2 regions of the Delftia sp. HK171 genome follow, and region 2 is predicted to be linked to the other one. Evidence: predicted binding sites of a transcription regulator. Region 2 holds the regulator's gene; the other holds the start of a gene.
The links. Region 2 encodes NrdR, which represses ribonucleotide reductase genes. Its sites were predicted from a motif close to CACNANATNTNGTG; they were not measured.
Positions count from the first base shown of each region.

Region 1: a site for NrdR is predicted at 4,679-4,692, ahead of BO996_RS07610 (ribonucleoside-diphosphate reductase subunit alpha). Genes of this name have one in related genera too.

Region 1 is NZ_CP018101.1:1,687,192-1,693,272, reverse strand. Features, by position in the region: gene BO996_RS07635 (cytochrome C assembly family protein) at 1-96, shown strand, start outside; gene BO996_RS07630 (PP0621 family protein) at 93-353, shown strand; gene BO996_RS07625 (sensor histidine kinase) at 356-2,119, shown strand; gene BO996_RS07620 (sigma-54-dependent transcriptional regulator) at 2,119-3,666, shown strand; gene ampD (1,6-anhydro-N-acetylmuramyl-L-alanine amidase AmpD) at 3,653-4,288, shown strand; gene BO996_RS07610 (ribonucleoside-diphosphate reductase subunit alpha) at 4,818-6,081, shown strand, end outside.
Region 2 is NZ_CP018101.1:5,162,375-5,168,455, forward strand. Features, by position in the region: gene BO996_RS23100 (lytic transglycosylase domain-containing protein) at 570-1,481, shown strand; ZMP/ZTP riboswitch at 1,619-1,794, shown strand; gene glyA (serine hydroxymethyltransferase) at 1,829-3,076, shown strand; gene nrdR (transcriptional regulator NrdR) at 3,099-3,554, shown strand; gene aroC (chorismate synthase) at 3,621-4,718, opposite strand; gene BO996_RS23120 (helix-turn-helix domain-containing protein) at 4,918-5,415, shown strand; gene BO996_RS23125 (CBS domain-containing protein) at 5,566-6,018, opposite strand.

The DNA of each region.
Region 1 (6,081 bases), 3.0 Mb from region 2:
GCCGTGCGCATGCTCTATGCAGGCGCCCTGCTGCTGCTGCTGGCCTATGCGGGATCGCGCTTCGTCATGGAAGTGCTGCTGGAGCGCACCACATGAAGTACCTGCTGGTCCTGATCGTCATCATCATTGCAGTCGGCGTCTGGCGCAGCCAGCGCCGTGCCGAGGCCCGCGAGCGGCGCCAGGCCGCTGCGCCGCGCAATCCGGCCAACCCGGCCAATGCGCCGCTGGCGGCACCGCAGGACATGGTCGAATGCGCGCACTGCGGCCTGCACCTGCCGCGCAGCGAGGCCATCGAGGCGGCCGGCCGCAGCTACTGCAGCGCAGAGCACCGCACCCTGGCGCAACGGCGCTGAGCATGCAGGACGCGGCCCCCCCCCAGCCACCCACCATCGACGAGGCCGCGGCGCAGTCGCCGCACGACGCCAACGCCCCCTTTGTCCGGCTATGGCAGGGCTTCCTGACCGGCCGCGTGCTCATCGCCACTGCGCTTTTGCTGCTGCAGCTGGCGCTGCTCAGCGTGCAGCCCGGCGGCAATTCCCTGGTCTGGCTGGTCTGCCTGGGCTACCTGGGGCTGACGCTGCTGCTGCGGCTGACGGCACGCGCGCAGCCGCCGTCGCCCCGCGCCGGCGTGCACTGGCTGCCCGTGATCGGCGTGGACATCGCGGTCATCTGCCTGCTGCAGATGCTGCAGACCGGACCGCTGAACTACTCGGCCCTGCTGGCCATTCCCATCCTGATCTCGGCCGTGCTGGGCAATCTGACGCTGGCCCTGGCCACCACGGCCAGCGTCACGCTGCTGACCCTGGGCTGGGTGGCATGGCAGGACGTGGCTGGCCGCATAGAAAGCACCCAGGCCTACTACCAGGCCAGCTTTGCCTGCGCAGGCTATTTCGCGGTGGCCTATCTGACGCACGAACTGGCACGCCGCGTGCGGCGCGAGCGCCACCTGGCCCAGCACAGCAGCCGCAAGGCCCAGACGCAGGAACAGGTCAATGCCCTGGTGATCCGCCACCTGGGCGAAGGCGTGCTGGTGGTCGATCCCCAGTTCCGCGTGCAGCAGGCCAACCCGGCCGCGCTGCACCTGCTGGGGCTGGCCGACGCGCATGCCCTGCCCTTCGCCCTCAAGGAGCATTCCGGCTGGCAGCGGCTGCAGGACGCCGTGGCCCAGAGCTTTGCCCAGAACCTGCCCATCTCGGCCGCCATCCATCTGCAGTCCATCGGCCAGGAAGGCATGACGGGCCTGCACCTGCGCACCTGGCTGACCGAGGTCGCCACCCCATCCGACGCCGCCGACGCGGCCGAGCCCGCGCTGCTGCAGCAGCTGTGCGTGGTCTTTTTGCATGATCTGCGCGAGATGGAGGCGCGGCTGCGCACGGAAAAGCTGGCGTCCATGGGCCGCATGTCGGCCGCCGTGGCCCATGAGATCCGCAATCCGCTGGCCGCCATCACCCAGGCCAATGCCCTGCTGGCCGAGGATCTGGCGCAGGACCCGGCCCAGCAGCAGCTGTGCCGCATCGTGGGCCAGAATGCCGAGCGCCTGGCACGCATCGTCGAGGACGTGCTCAACATCGCCCGGGCCCAGCAGCACATTGGCGAGGCGCATGCCGGTCTGCTGGCCCTGGACCAACATGTGGCCCAGGTTTGCCAGGAATGGCAGGCCCAGGGCCAGCCAGTGCACAGCATCCAGCTCCTGCTCGACGCCAGGGACAAGACCGTGGTGTTCGATGGCGAGCATCTGCGCCGCATCCTGGTGAACCTGCTGGACAACGCCCGGCGCTACCGCAGCAACGCCCACGAGCCACACACGCTGCAGGTGCTGACCGGCGCGCCGGCCGGCGGCCAGATCTGGCTACAGGTCTGGAGCGACGGCGCCGCGCTGGAGCCCACGGTGCAGCGCCATCTGTTCGAGCCCTTCTTCTCTTCGGAAAGCCGCTCCAGCGGCCTGGGCCTGTATATCTGCCGCGAGCTGTGCCAGCGCTACGATGCCAGCATCAGCTACCAGAGGCTGTCGCGGCCCACGCCGCACGGCCCTGTCGAGGGCAATGCCTTCAGCATCGTGTTCCGTGCCGGCCCGGCCTCGGCCCTGCCGGCCTCCCTGTTTGATCAGATTGTGGTGTGATGCCTTTGAACTCCCTGCCCGCTGCCGCATCGATCCTTGTCGTGGACGACGAGCCGGATCTGCGCACCCTCTATGAACTGACCCTTCTGCGCGAAGGCTACCGCGTGGAAACCGCCGCCAGCGTGGGCGAGGCGCGCGAGCAACTGCAGACCCAGCGCTTCGACGTGGTCATCACCGACATGCGCCTGCCCGACGGCATGGGCATGGAGCTGCTGCAGGACCTGCGCAGCCAGCAGCGGCGCGAGCGCTGCGTGGTCATGACGGCCTACGGCTCCGCCGAGAACGCCGTCGAGGCCCTGCGCTCAGGCGCCTTCGACTACCTGACCAAGCCCGTGGACCTCAAGCAGTTCCGCCTGGTCGTGGCCTCGGCCGCCCAGGGCGTGGGCGGTGTGCCGGCCCCGGGCGTGATGCCGGCGCGCAACCCTTCGGCCGCTCCCGCCGCCAGTCCGGTCCTCAACGGCAGCGGCGCACTGGACGCCATGGTCGGCGAGTCGCCCGCCATGCAGGCCGTCAAGCAGCGCATTGCCAAGGTGGCCCGCGGCATGGCGCCGGTGCTGGTGCATGGCGAGTCGGGCACGGGCAAGGAGCTGGTGGCCCGCGCGCTGCATGCCTGCAGCCAGCGTGCCCATGGCCCCATGGTGGCCGTGAACTGCGGCGCCATTCCCGAAAACCTGCTGGAGGCCGAGTTCTTCGGCGCGCGCAAGGGCTCCTATACCGGCGCCACCCAGGACCGCGACGGCTACTTCCAGGCTGCGCGCGGCGGCACCTTGTTTCTGGACGAGATCGGCGACCTGCCCCTGGCCATGCAGGCCAAGCTGCTGCGCGCCATCCAGGAGCGCCGCGTGCGCCCCCTGGGCTCCGCACAGGAGGAAGCGGCCGATGTACGCATCGTCAGCGCCACCCACCGCGATCTGGCTGCCGATGTGCAGCAGGGGCGCTTCCGGCAGGACCTGTACTACCGCCTCAATGTCATCGAGGTACTGCTGCCCCCGCTGCGCGAGCGCCGCGAAGACCTGCCTGCCCTGTGCCGCGCCCTGCTGGCACGGCTGTCGCAGGAATCCGGCCTGCCCATGCCCGAGATCGACGAGCGTTCAGTGCAGCAGATCGCCCGCCTGCCCCTGCCCGGCAATGTGCGTGAACTGGAGAACCTGCTGCATCGCGCCATCACGCTGGGTGAGGACGGGCCGCTGCGCATAGATCCCGAGATGCAGCTGCCCTGCGGCACGCCGCCCGCACCGCCCGCACCACCCGCATCCGCCTCGCCCTCTTCTTCGCTCTCGCCTTCGCGCCCCCTGCCGCTAGGCGGCCCGCTATCGCCAGAGCCAGCCGATGCCGACCTGCCCCGTGACCTGCAGGCCTGGCTGGACGAGCGCGAGCGCGGCATCCTGGTGCAGGCGCTGCAGGAAAACGGCTTCAACCGCACGGCCACCGCCGCGCGCCTGGGCCTGAGCCTGCGCCAGATCCGCTACCGCATCGACCGGCTGAACATCGCCCTGCCCGGCGATGCCAGCGCCGAGACGGACGGAGGCGGCCATGGCGAGGCCTGATCCGCAGGCGCAAGCCACCCAGGCCCCGGCCTGGACCTGGCAAGGCGGCTGGCTGCAGCAGGCCCGCCACCTGCCCTCGCCCAACTTTGGCGAGCGCCCGACCCAGGCGCTGGTCGATCTGGTCGTCGTGCACTCCATCAGTCTGCCCCCCGGCGAGTACGGCACGGGTGCGGTCCAGCAACTGTTCACCAACCAGCTCGACTGGGACGCCCATCCTTACTACCAGGGGATACGCGGCCTGGAGGTGTCGGCGCATTTCTTCATCACGCGCCAGGGCGAGGTCTGGCAGTTTGTGGACTGCGATGCGCGCGCCTGGCATGCAGGCGCTTCCTGCTGGCGGGGCCGCGACCGCTGCAACGACGACTCCATCGGCATAGAGCTCGAAGGCCTGGAGGGCCTGCGGTTCGAGCCGGCCCAGTACGCGGCGCTCGATGCCCTGTGCAACGCCATCGCGGCCCGCTACCCCGTGGCCCATCTCGCAGGCCATGAGCACATCGCGCCGGGCCGCAAATGCGATCCGGGCGCAGGCTTCGACTGGCACCGGCTGCGCGGGCTGCTGGCCCACCACCCAGCCACGGCGAACTGGCAGCTGCCGCCGGGCGCGGGCCAGCCCTCCACGTAAGCGCACACCCTCATCGCAGGCACCGCCAGATCTTGCGCAAAACCCCGCTTGTCCACAGGCAGAGGACAAAGGGTCTGTCAATCCAGAAAGCAACCGATGTGGCGCGCCAGGCGCACGCAGCGGCTGCCTGATCATTTTTTACAAATTCACGCATGTGTCGCAGCCCCACTGTCCATGGGGCTTTCAGCGGTCCGACCGGCGCAGGGCCAAGGCTGCAGCGGCTTGCGGCGGACCATCGCCCGCAAGCCACGGCGCAGCGGGCCTTTGCTGCTATTGGCTTGTAGGTTGCGCACCCGTTTGGCGCAGCGCAAACAGCGGTTTTCCGGCCGTGAGTACCCCGTGTACATGAGACGGCGATACACTACAGGTAGTGCCCAGAAGCACGCTGGACACCATATCTAGTGTTCACAAGCTGTGCACACCCTGTGAAAACGGTGTGTACATCCGACCCCGATTCCATCTCCCAGCAAGCCTGCCCCAAGTGCAGGTCCGCGTCCGTTCTATCCACAAACACCCGTTGAGGAAACTCATGCAAGAAGCACTGAATTCTTTGGCTCCCGCTGCGCACGGTGATGCTGCCAATCCTTCCTCCGCCCATCACCTGTCCGTGCAGGACGGCTACCAGATCATCCGCCGCAGCGGCGATGTGGTGCCCTTCACGCCGCAAAAGATCGCCGTCGCGCTGACCAAGGCCTTCCTGGCCGTGCGCGGTGCCCAGGGCGCGGCCTCCGCCAGCGTGCGCGAGACCGTGGACGAGCTGACCCAGGCCGTGGTTCGCGCACTGCTGCGCTCGCGTCCGGGCGGCGGCACCTTCCATATTGAAGATGTGCAGGACCAGGTCGAACTGGGCCTGATGCGCGGCGGCCACCACGACGTGGCACGCGCCTACGTGCTGTACCGCGACCGCCGCAACCAGGAACGTGCCGAGCAGAAGAAGGCCGCCGAGGCCGCAGCGGTTGCCGCCGCCGCACCGGCGCCCGTGCTGCATGTGACCGACAACGGCCAGCGCGTGCCGCTGGACCAGGCCCGCCTGCTGGCGCTGATCGAGGCGTCGTGCCGCAACCTCAACGCCGATATCCAGGCCGCCCCCATCGTCGCCGAGACGCTGCGCAACCTGTACGACGGCGTGCCGATCGAAGAAGTCTTCAAGGCCTCCATCCTGGCCGCCCGCACGCTGATCGAGAAAGACCCCGACTACACCTACGTCACCGCCCGCCTGCTGCTGCACACGATCGTGCGCGAGGTCATGGGCCGTGACGTGCACCCGGCCGACATCCAGGCGGCCTACGCAGAGTACTTCCCCGGCTTCATCCGCAAGGGCGTGGACAACGAGCTGCTCAACCCCGAGCTGCTGAACTACGACCTGCCCCGCCTGGCTGCCGCCATCAAGGCCGAGCGCGACGAGCAGTTCGACTACCTGGGCCTGCAGACCCTGTACGACCGCTACTTCCTGCACGTGCGCAAGACGCGCATCGAGCTGCCCCAGTCCTTCTTCATGCGCGTGGCCATGGGCCTGGCGCTGCAGGAAGAGGACCGCAATGCGCGCGCCATCGAGTTCTACGAGCTGCTGTCGTCCTTCGACTTCATGAGCAGCACGCCCACGCTGTTCAACAGCGGCACGCTGCGCTCGCAGCTGTCTTCCTGCTACCTGACCACGGTGCCCGACGATCTGGACGGCATCTATGAGTCCATCAAGGAAAACGCCCTGCTGTCCAAGTTCGCCGGCGGCCTGGGCAACGACTGGACGCGCGTGCGCGCCCTGGGTTCGCGCATCAAGGGCACGAACGGCGAGT
Region 2 (6,081 bases):
TTTCCGCAGTCAAGGAGAGGATGGTCCTTGCTGCTTGGAAGCAAGAGATTGCTTCCAGGAAGGCCGCGGAAGAAGACTTGAACCACGGTGTCCGCACTATCGAACACCACTTTTACCTGTCTTCCACCTTGGCGAGACGACTGCAGGAGCAGTCGCCTCCAATATAGAAGGACGCAGGGTCGGCCTGCCAGTGCTTTTGCATTTCATTGCAATTTCATGACGCACTCTGAAAACGGCGGAAACGGCGTACATCGGTAGCACGCCACCCGCTCTTCAAGACCTCAAAACTGTGTTTGCATCCATGGTTTGTTATTATTCATTGATCTAAAAGATTAATTTCATAGTGTTGACCGTGTATTTGGTGAACTCCTAGAATCCGCCAGCGCTCGAATAGAGCGTTTTTTGTTTCTGCTGCCTCACGACTGAGCAGATCCCGCAGGCCTACAACGCAATGGCGCACCAAGCGCCAGCCTCCCGGATCCGCAGCACCCAATCCAGGGTGTCAGCCTCACCGGCCTTCGCTTCGGCGAAGGCCGTTTCGGGTTGGTGCCCCTAGAAAGGAAAAAGCTATGCCAGCGTCAGGAAAATTTTTCGCCGCCGCGCGAACGTTCGCCATCGATGTGGCCAACGGTTTTCTTGCCATCATCCACAACAGCTTCGCCCTTCTGGGCTTGGCTGTGGCCTTCCTGGCCATTACCTTGTTCGCCCGTCCCGACCTGCGCGATGCCGGAGAGAGCCAGTTGCGCTCCTGGCTGACCGCTCGCCAGATGGCCGAGCTGGGTGCGCCCGTCGAACTCGCGGCCAGCGACCGCGCGACGGCGACCAACCCGAAGAACCTGCCCAAGGATCAGGCGGCCGTGGCCTTCTGGCTCAGCAAGAAGTACCGCGTGGCGCCCGAGCCCATCGCGGCACTGGTCAGCGAGGCCTACGACCTGGGCAAGGTCAACCGCCTGGACCCGACGCTGATCCTGGCCATCATGGCCATCGAGTCCAGCTTCAACCCGTTTGCGCAAAGCGCTGTCGGCGCGCAGGGCCTGATGCAGGTGATGACCACGGTGCATACCGACAAGTATGAGAACTTCGGTGGCCAGAATGCTGCCTTCGACCCGGTCAGCAATCTGCGCGTGGGCGTGCGCGTGCTCAAGGAATGCATCGAGCGCGCAGGCTCCATCGAAGGAGGCCTGCGCTACTACGTGGGCGCGGCCAACCTGCCCACCGATGGTGGCTACGCCGCCAAGGTGCTGGCCGAGCACCAGCGCCTGCGCATGGCCGCCGGCCTGCGTGCCGTGCCTTTGATGACCGCCAAGGTCGATCAGCCCCGGCAGGCCGTACAGATTGCCTCCACCAAGCCGGCCCCCCCCGTGGCCGAGGCCACGGGCCCGGCAGCAGCGGCTGCGCCTGCAGCCGTGCCGGTCAGCTCGAGCAACACCTCTGCCCGCTCCGAGCAGGTGGCCCTTCAGTCCCAGGAGCCGGCGCTGTAGCCTGACTTCCCGGCACAGTGAATGCACAGCTGGCCAAGGCCAGCTTTTTTCATGCCCGATCCAACTGCAGGTGGCCCACGCAAACGCCTTCTGCAACGCCCCTGCCAGGTCTTCGGCGCCACCGGCTCAGCTACACTAGCGGGGTACGCAACTGGCGATAGGCGCAGCCGCTTCACGCACCGCTGCCGCTGACGTGGAAACCAGCAGAAGGCCCGAGAAGGACCACCTTCTGTGAACCACCGGGGAGCGTACCGCCCAGCCTCCATGCGCACGCGGGATCTGGAGTGTTCCGCCGTTCGCCTGGGCAGCCCTTGGCCTCAAGGGAATTTCAAGTTCACAGGACTGCCATGTTTCAACGCACCAATACCGTCGAGAAGGTCGACGCCGAAGTCTTTGCCGCCATCCAGGCCGAGAACCTGCGTCAACAAGAACATATCGAGCTGATCGCCAGCGAGAACTATTGCTCGCCTGCCGTCATGGAAGCCCAGGGCTCCCAGCTCACCAACAAGTACGCCGAAGGCTATCCGGGCAAGCGCTACTACGGCGGCTGCGAGAACGTCGATGTGGTCGAGCAACTCGCCATCGACCGCGTCAAGAAGCTGTTCGGCGCCGAAGCCGCCAACGTGCAGCCCAACTCCGGCTCCCAGGCCAACCAGGCAGTGCTGATGGCCTTTGCCAAGCCCGGCGACACCATCATGGGCATGAGCCTGGCCGAAGGCGGCCACCTGACGCACGGCATGCCGCTGAACATGTCGGGCAAGTGGTTCAACGTGGTCTCCTACGGCCTGAATGCCGAAGAAGCCATCGACTACGACAAGATGGAAGCGCTGGCGCGCGAGCACAAGCCCCGCATCATCGTGGCCGGCGCATCGGCCTACGCCCTGGCCATCGACTTCGAGCGCTTCGCCAAGATCGCCCGGGAAGTCGGCGCCATTTTCTGGGTGGACATGGCCCACTACGCCGGTCTGATCGCCGCGGGCGTGTACCCCAACCCCGTGCCCCACGCCGACGTGGTCACCACCACCACGCACAAGAGCCTGCGCGGCCCGCGCGGCGGCGTGATCCTGATGAAGGCCGAGCACGAGAAGGCCATCAACAGCGCCATCTTCCCCGGCCTGCAAGGCGGCCCGCTGATGCATGTCATTGCCGGCAAGGCCGTGGCCTTCAAGGAAGCGCTGTCGCCCGAGTTCAAGACCTACCAGGAACAGGTCGTGAAGAACGCCAAGGTTGTCGCGGAAACGCTGACGGCACGCGGTCTGCGCATCGTCTCCGGCCGCACGGAAAGCCACGTCATGCTGGTGGACCTGCGCGCCAAGGGCATCACCGGTAAGGCGGCCGAAGCCGCGCTGGGTGCCGCCCACATGACGATCAACAAGAACTCCATCCCCAACGATCCCGAAAAGCCGATGGTGACCAGCGGCATTCGCGTGGGCACGCCCGCCATGACCACGCGCGGCTTCAAGGAAGAGGAAGCCCGCCTGACAGCCAACCTGCTTGCCGACGTGCTGGAGAACCCCGCCGACGAAGCCAACCTGGCCCGCGTACGCGCCCAGGTGGCCGAGCTGACGGCCCGCTTCCCGGTCTACGGCGCCTGAGTTGCACGCATAGAGGCCTGCCATGAAGTGCCCGTTCTGCAGCCATCCGGACACCCAGGTCGTGGAGACCCGTGAGGCCGAGGATGGGGGCTTCATCCGCCGCCGCCGCCAGTGCGGCGGCTGCGACAAGCGCTTCACCACCTACGAGCGGCCCGAGGTCAGCTTTCCCGCCATCGTCAAGAAGGACGGGCGGCGCATCGAGTACGAGCGCGCCAAGCTGCTGGGCTCGTTCAAGATCGCGCTGCGCAAGCGCCCCGTGAGCACAGAGCAGATCGATGCCGCCATCGAGCGCATCGAGGAGCGGCTGCGCAACCTGGGCGAGCGCGAAGTGCTCTCCAGCCGCCTGGGCGAGATGGTGATGCGCGAGCTCAAGCTGCTCGACAAGGTCGGCTACATCCGCTACGCCAGCGTCTACCGCAGCTTCGAGGATGTGGACGATTTCAAGAACGTCATGGATGAGGTGCGCAATCCCGGCTGATCAGGCCGGCAGGACGCAAGAAAGCCGCCCTTGGGCGGCTTTTTCTTTGGTGGCCTGGCAGTGCTTTCAGGGTGCGGCGGCAGGGATGGGAGCCAGGCCCGAATCCACGTCACCGCACTGTGCGCGGTGGCGCAGCGCATGGTCCATCACCACCAGAGCCAGCAGCGCCTCGGCGATGGGCGCTGCGCGGATGCCGACGCAGGGGTCGTGGCGGCCCTTGGTGATGACCTCGGTGCTCTGGCCCTGCACGTCGATGGATTCGCGCGGCGTGATGATGGAACTGGTGGGCTTGATGCCTATGCGCACTTCCAGATCCTGACCCGTGCTGATGCCGCCGACGATGCCACCGGCGTTGTTGCTGCGAAAGCCTTCGGGACTCAGCGAGTCGCCGTGCGTGGTGCCGCGCTGGACCACGCTGTCGAAACCGGCACCGATCTCCACGGCCTTGACCGCGTTCAGGCCCATCATGGCGTAGGCGACGTCGGCATCCAGGCGGTCATACAGCGGCTGGCCCAAGCCCACCGGCATGCCGCTGGCCTGCACGCGCAGCGCGGCGCCGCAGGAGTCGCCCGACTTGCGCAGCGCATCCATGTATTCCTCGTATTGGGACACATCGGCCACCGGCGCAAAGAAGGGGTTGTTGCGCACATGCTCCCAGCTCTCGAAGGGCAGGGACAACTCGCCCACCTGGGTCATGCAGGCGCGGAACTCGGTGCCGAACTTTTCCTTGAGCCACTTCCTGGCCACGGCACCAGCGGCCACCGTGGGGGCCGTCAGCCGTGCCGAGGAACGGCCGCCGCCGCGCGGATCACGGATGCCGTATTTCTGGAAGTAGGCGTAGTCGGCATGGCCGGGACGAAAGCTCTGCGCAATGTTGGAGTAGTCCTTGCTGCGCTGGTCGGTATTGCGGATCAGCAGCGCGATCGGCGTGCCCGTGGTGCGGCCTTCGTAGACGCCCGAGAGGATTTCCACCGCATCGGGCTCGTTGCGCTGGGTCACGAACTTGCTGGTGCCGGGACGGCGGCGATCCAGTTCTTGCTGGATATCCGCTTCGTTCAGCGCCATGCCGGGCGGACAGCCGTCGATGACGCAGCCTATGGCCGGGCCATGCGATTCGCCGAAGTTGGTGACAGTGAATAGGGTGCCGAAGGTGTTGCCGCTCATAGGCCGACGATTATGCCCGGGTAGCCCGCAAGCGCCGTGCCTGCGGCGGCGGTGCATTGCGCAGGCAGCCATCGCCCGGCGATAACAAATATAGCTATCGGATTGCAAATATTCATAGTTAAAATTGCAATCCACCCTTTTTCAACCGCCTGCGGATCACCACACAGGCACCAGCCGCAAACTGCGGGAGGTTCGTGAAATGCAGGCCTCTTACGACTCAACGCAAAGCCAGGATCACAGCGACCCTGCGCGCAGCACTCCGCCGGCATCGCCAGGCCTTCAGCCCAAGGACGAGGAGCAGGACCTTCGCCCCTCGCTGCTGAATGTACTGCTGACATCGTCCAGCCCTGGCGATTTCAGAACCCGCAATAGGCTTGCCCAGGCCAAGCAGTACATGCGGGCCCGGCTCGACGACCCCGAGCTCAAGCCCTTGCAGGTGGCTCGGGACATGGGCATGTCGCTGCGCAGCCTGGCGCGGCTGTTTGCCACCGAAGGCCTGACCCCGAGCCGCTGGCTCTGGAACGAACGGCTGGCCCAGGCGCACCTGCTGCTTCGGGCAGACAATGCGCGGCGCGTGACCGATGTGGCGCTGGCCTGCGGCTTCACCAGCTTCTCGCACTTCAGCCGTGTCTTCAGACAGGCCTATGACGTGCCGCCCAGCGCCTTGCTCAAGCCCAAACGCCGCCGCGTGCACTGACAGGTCCTGCTGCCCATCCATTCGCTGTTCACGCGACTGTCAGCTTTGCGCCCTGCGCGCAACGACAAAGGCCTCCGCCGCATTTTGCGTTCGGAGGCCTTGCTGCTCAAAGTGAAACGGTCGAACGGTCGGTAGATATCGACCCGATGATCAGTCCGCGCCCTGGCGCTCGCCCTCGGGCCAGTCGCGGATGTAGGCCTTGAGCATGCGGTTCTCGAAGTTCTGGCTGTCCACCACGGCCTTGGCCACGTCGTACAGGCTGATCACGCCCATGAGCATGCGCTTGTCCATCACCGGCATGTAGCGTGCGTGGCGGTCCAGCATCATGCGGCGCACCTCGTCCATGTCGGTTTCCATGGTGCAGGTCATGGGAGCGTCGTCCATGGCCGAGCGCACCAGCGTCTCGCCCACCCCGCCGTGCTTGACGAAGCCCTGGATCACTTCGCGGAAGGTCAGCATGCCGACCACGTCGCCATGCTCCATGACCACGAGGGAGCCGATATCGCGCTCCGACATCACCTGCACCGCGCTGGCCAGGCTTTCGTCCGGCGACACCGTGTAGAGGGTGTTGCCCTTGACGCGCAGGATGTCACTTACTTTCATGCCGTATCTCCAAATTTGTCTGTGTCGCCGTGGTTGCGGCAAGCCCGTGTCTGACAGGAAATA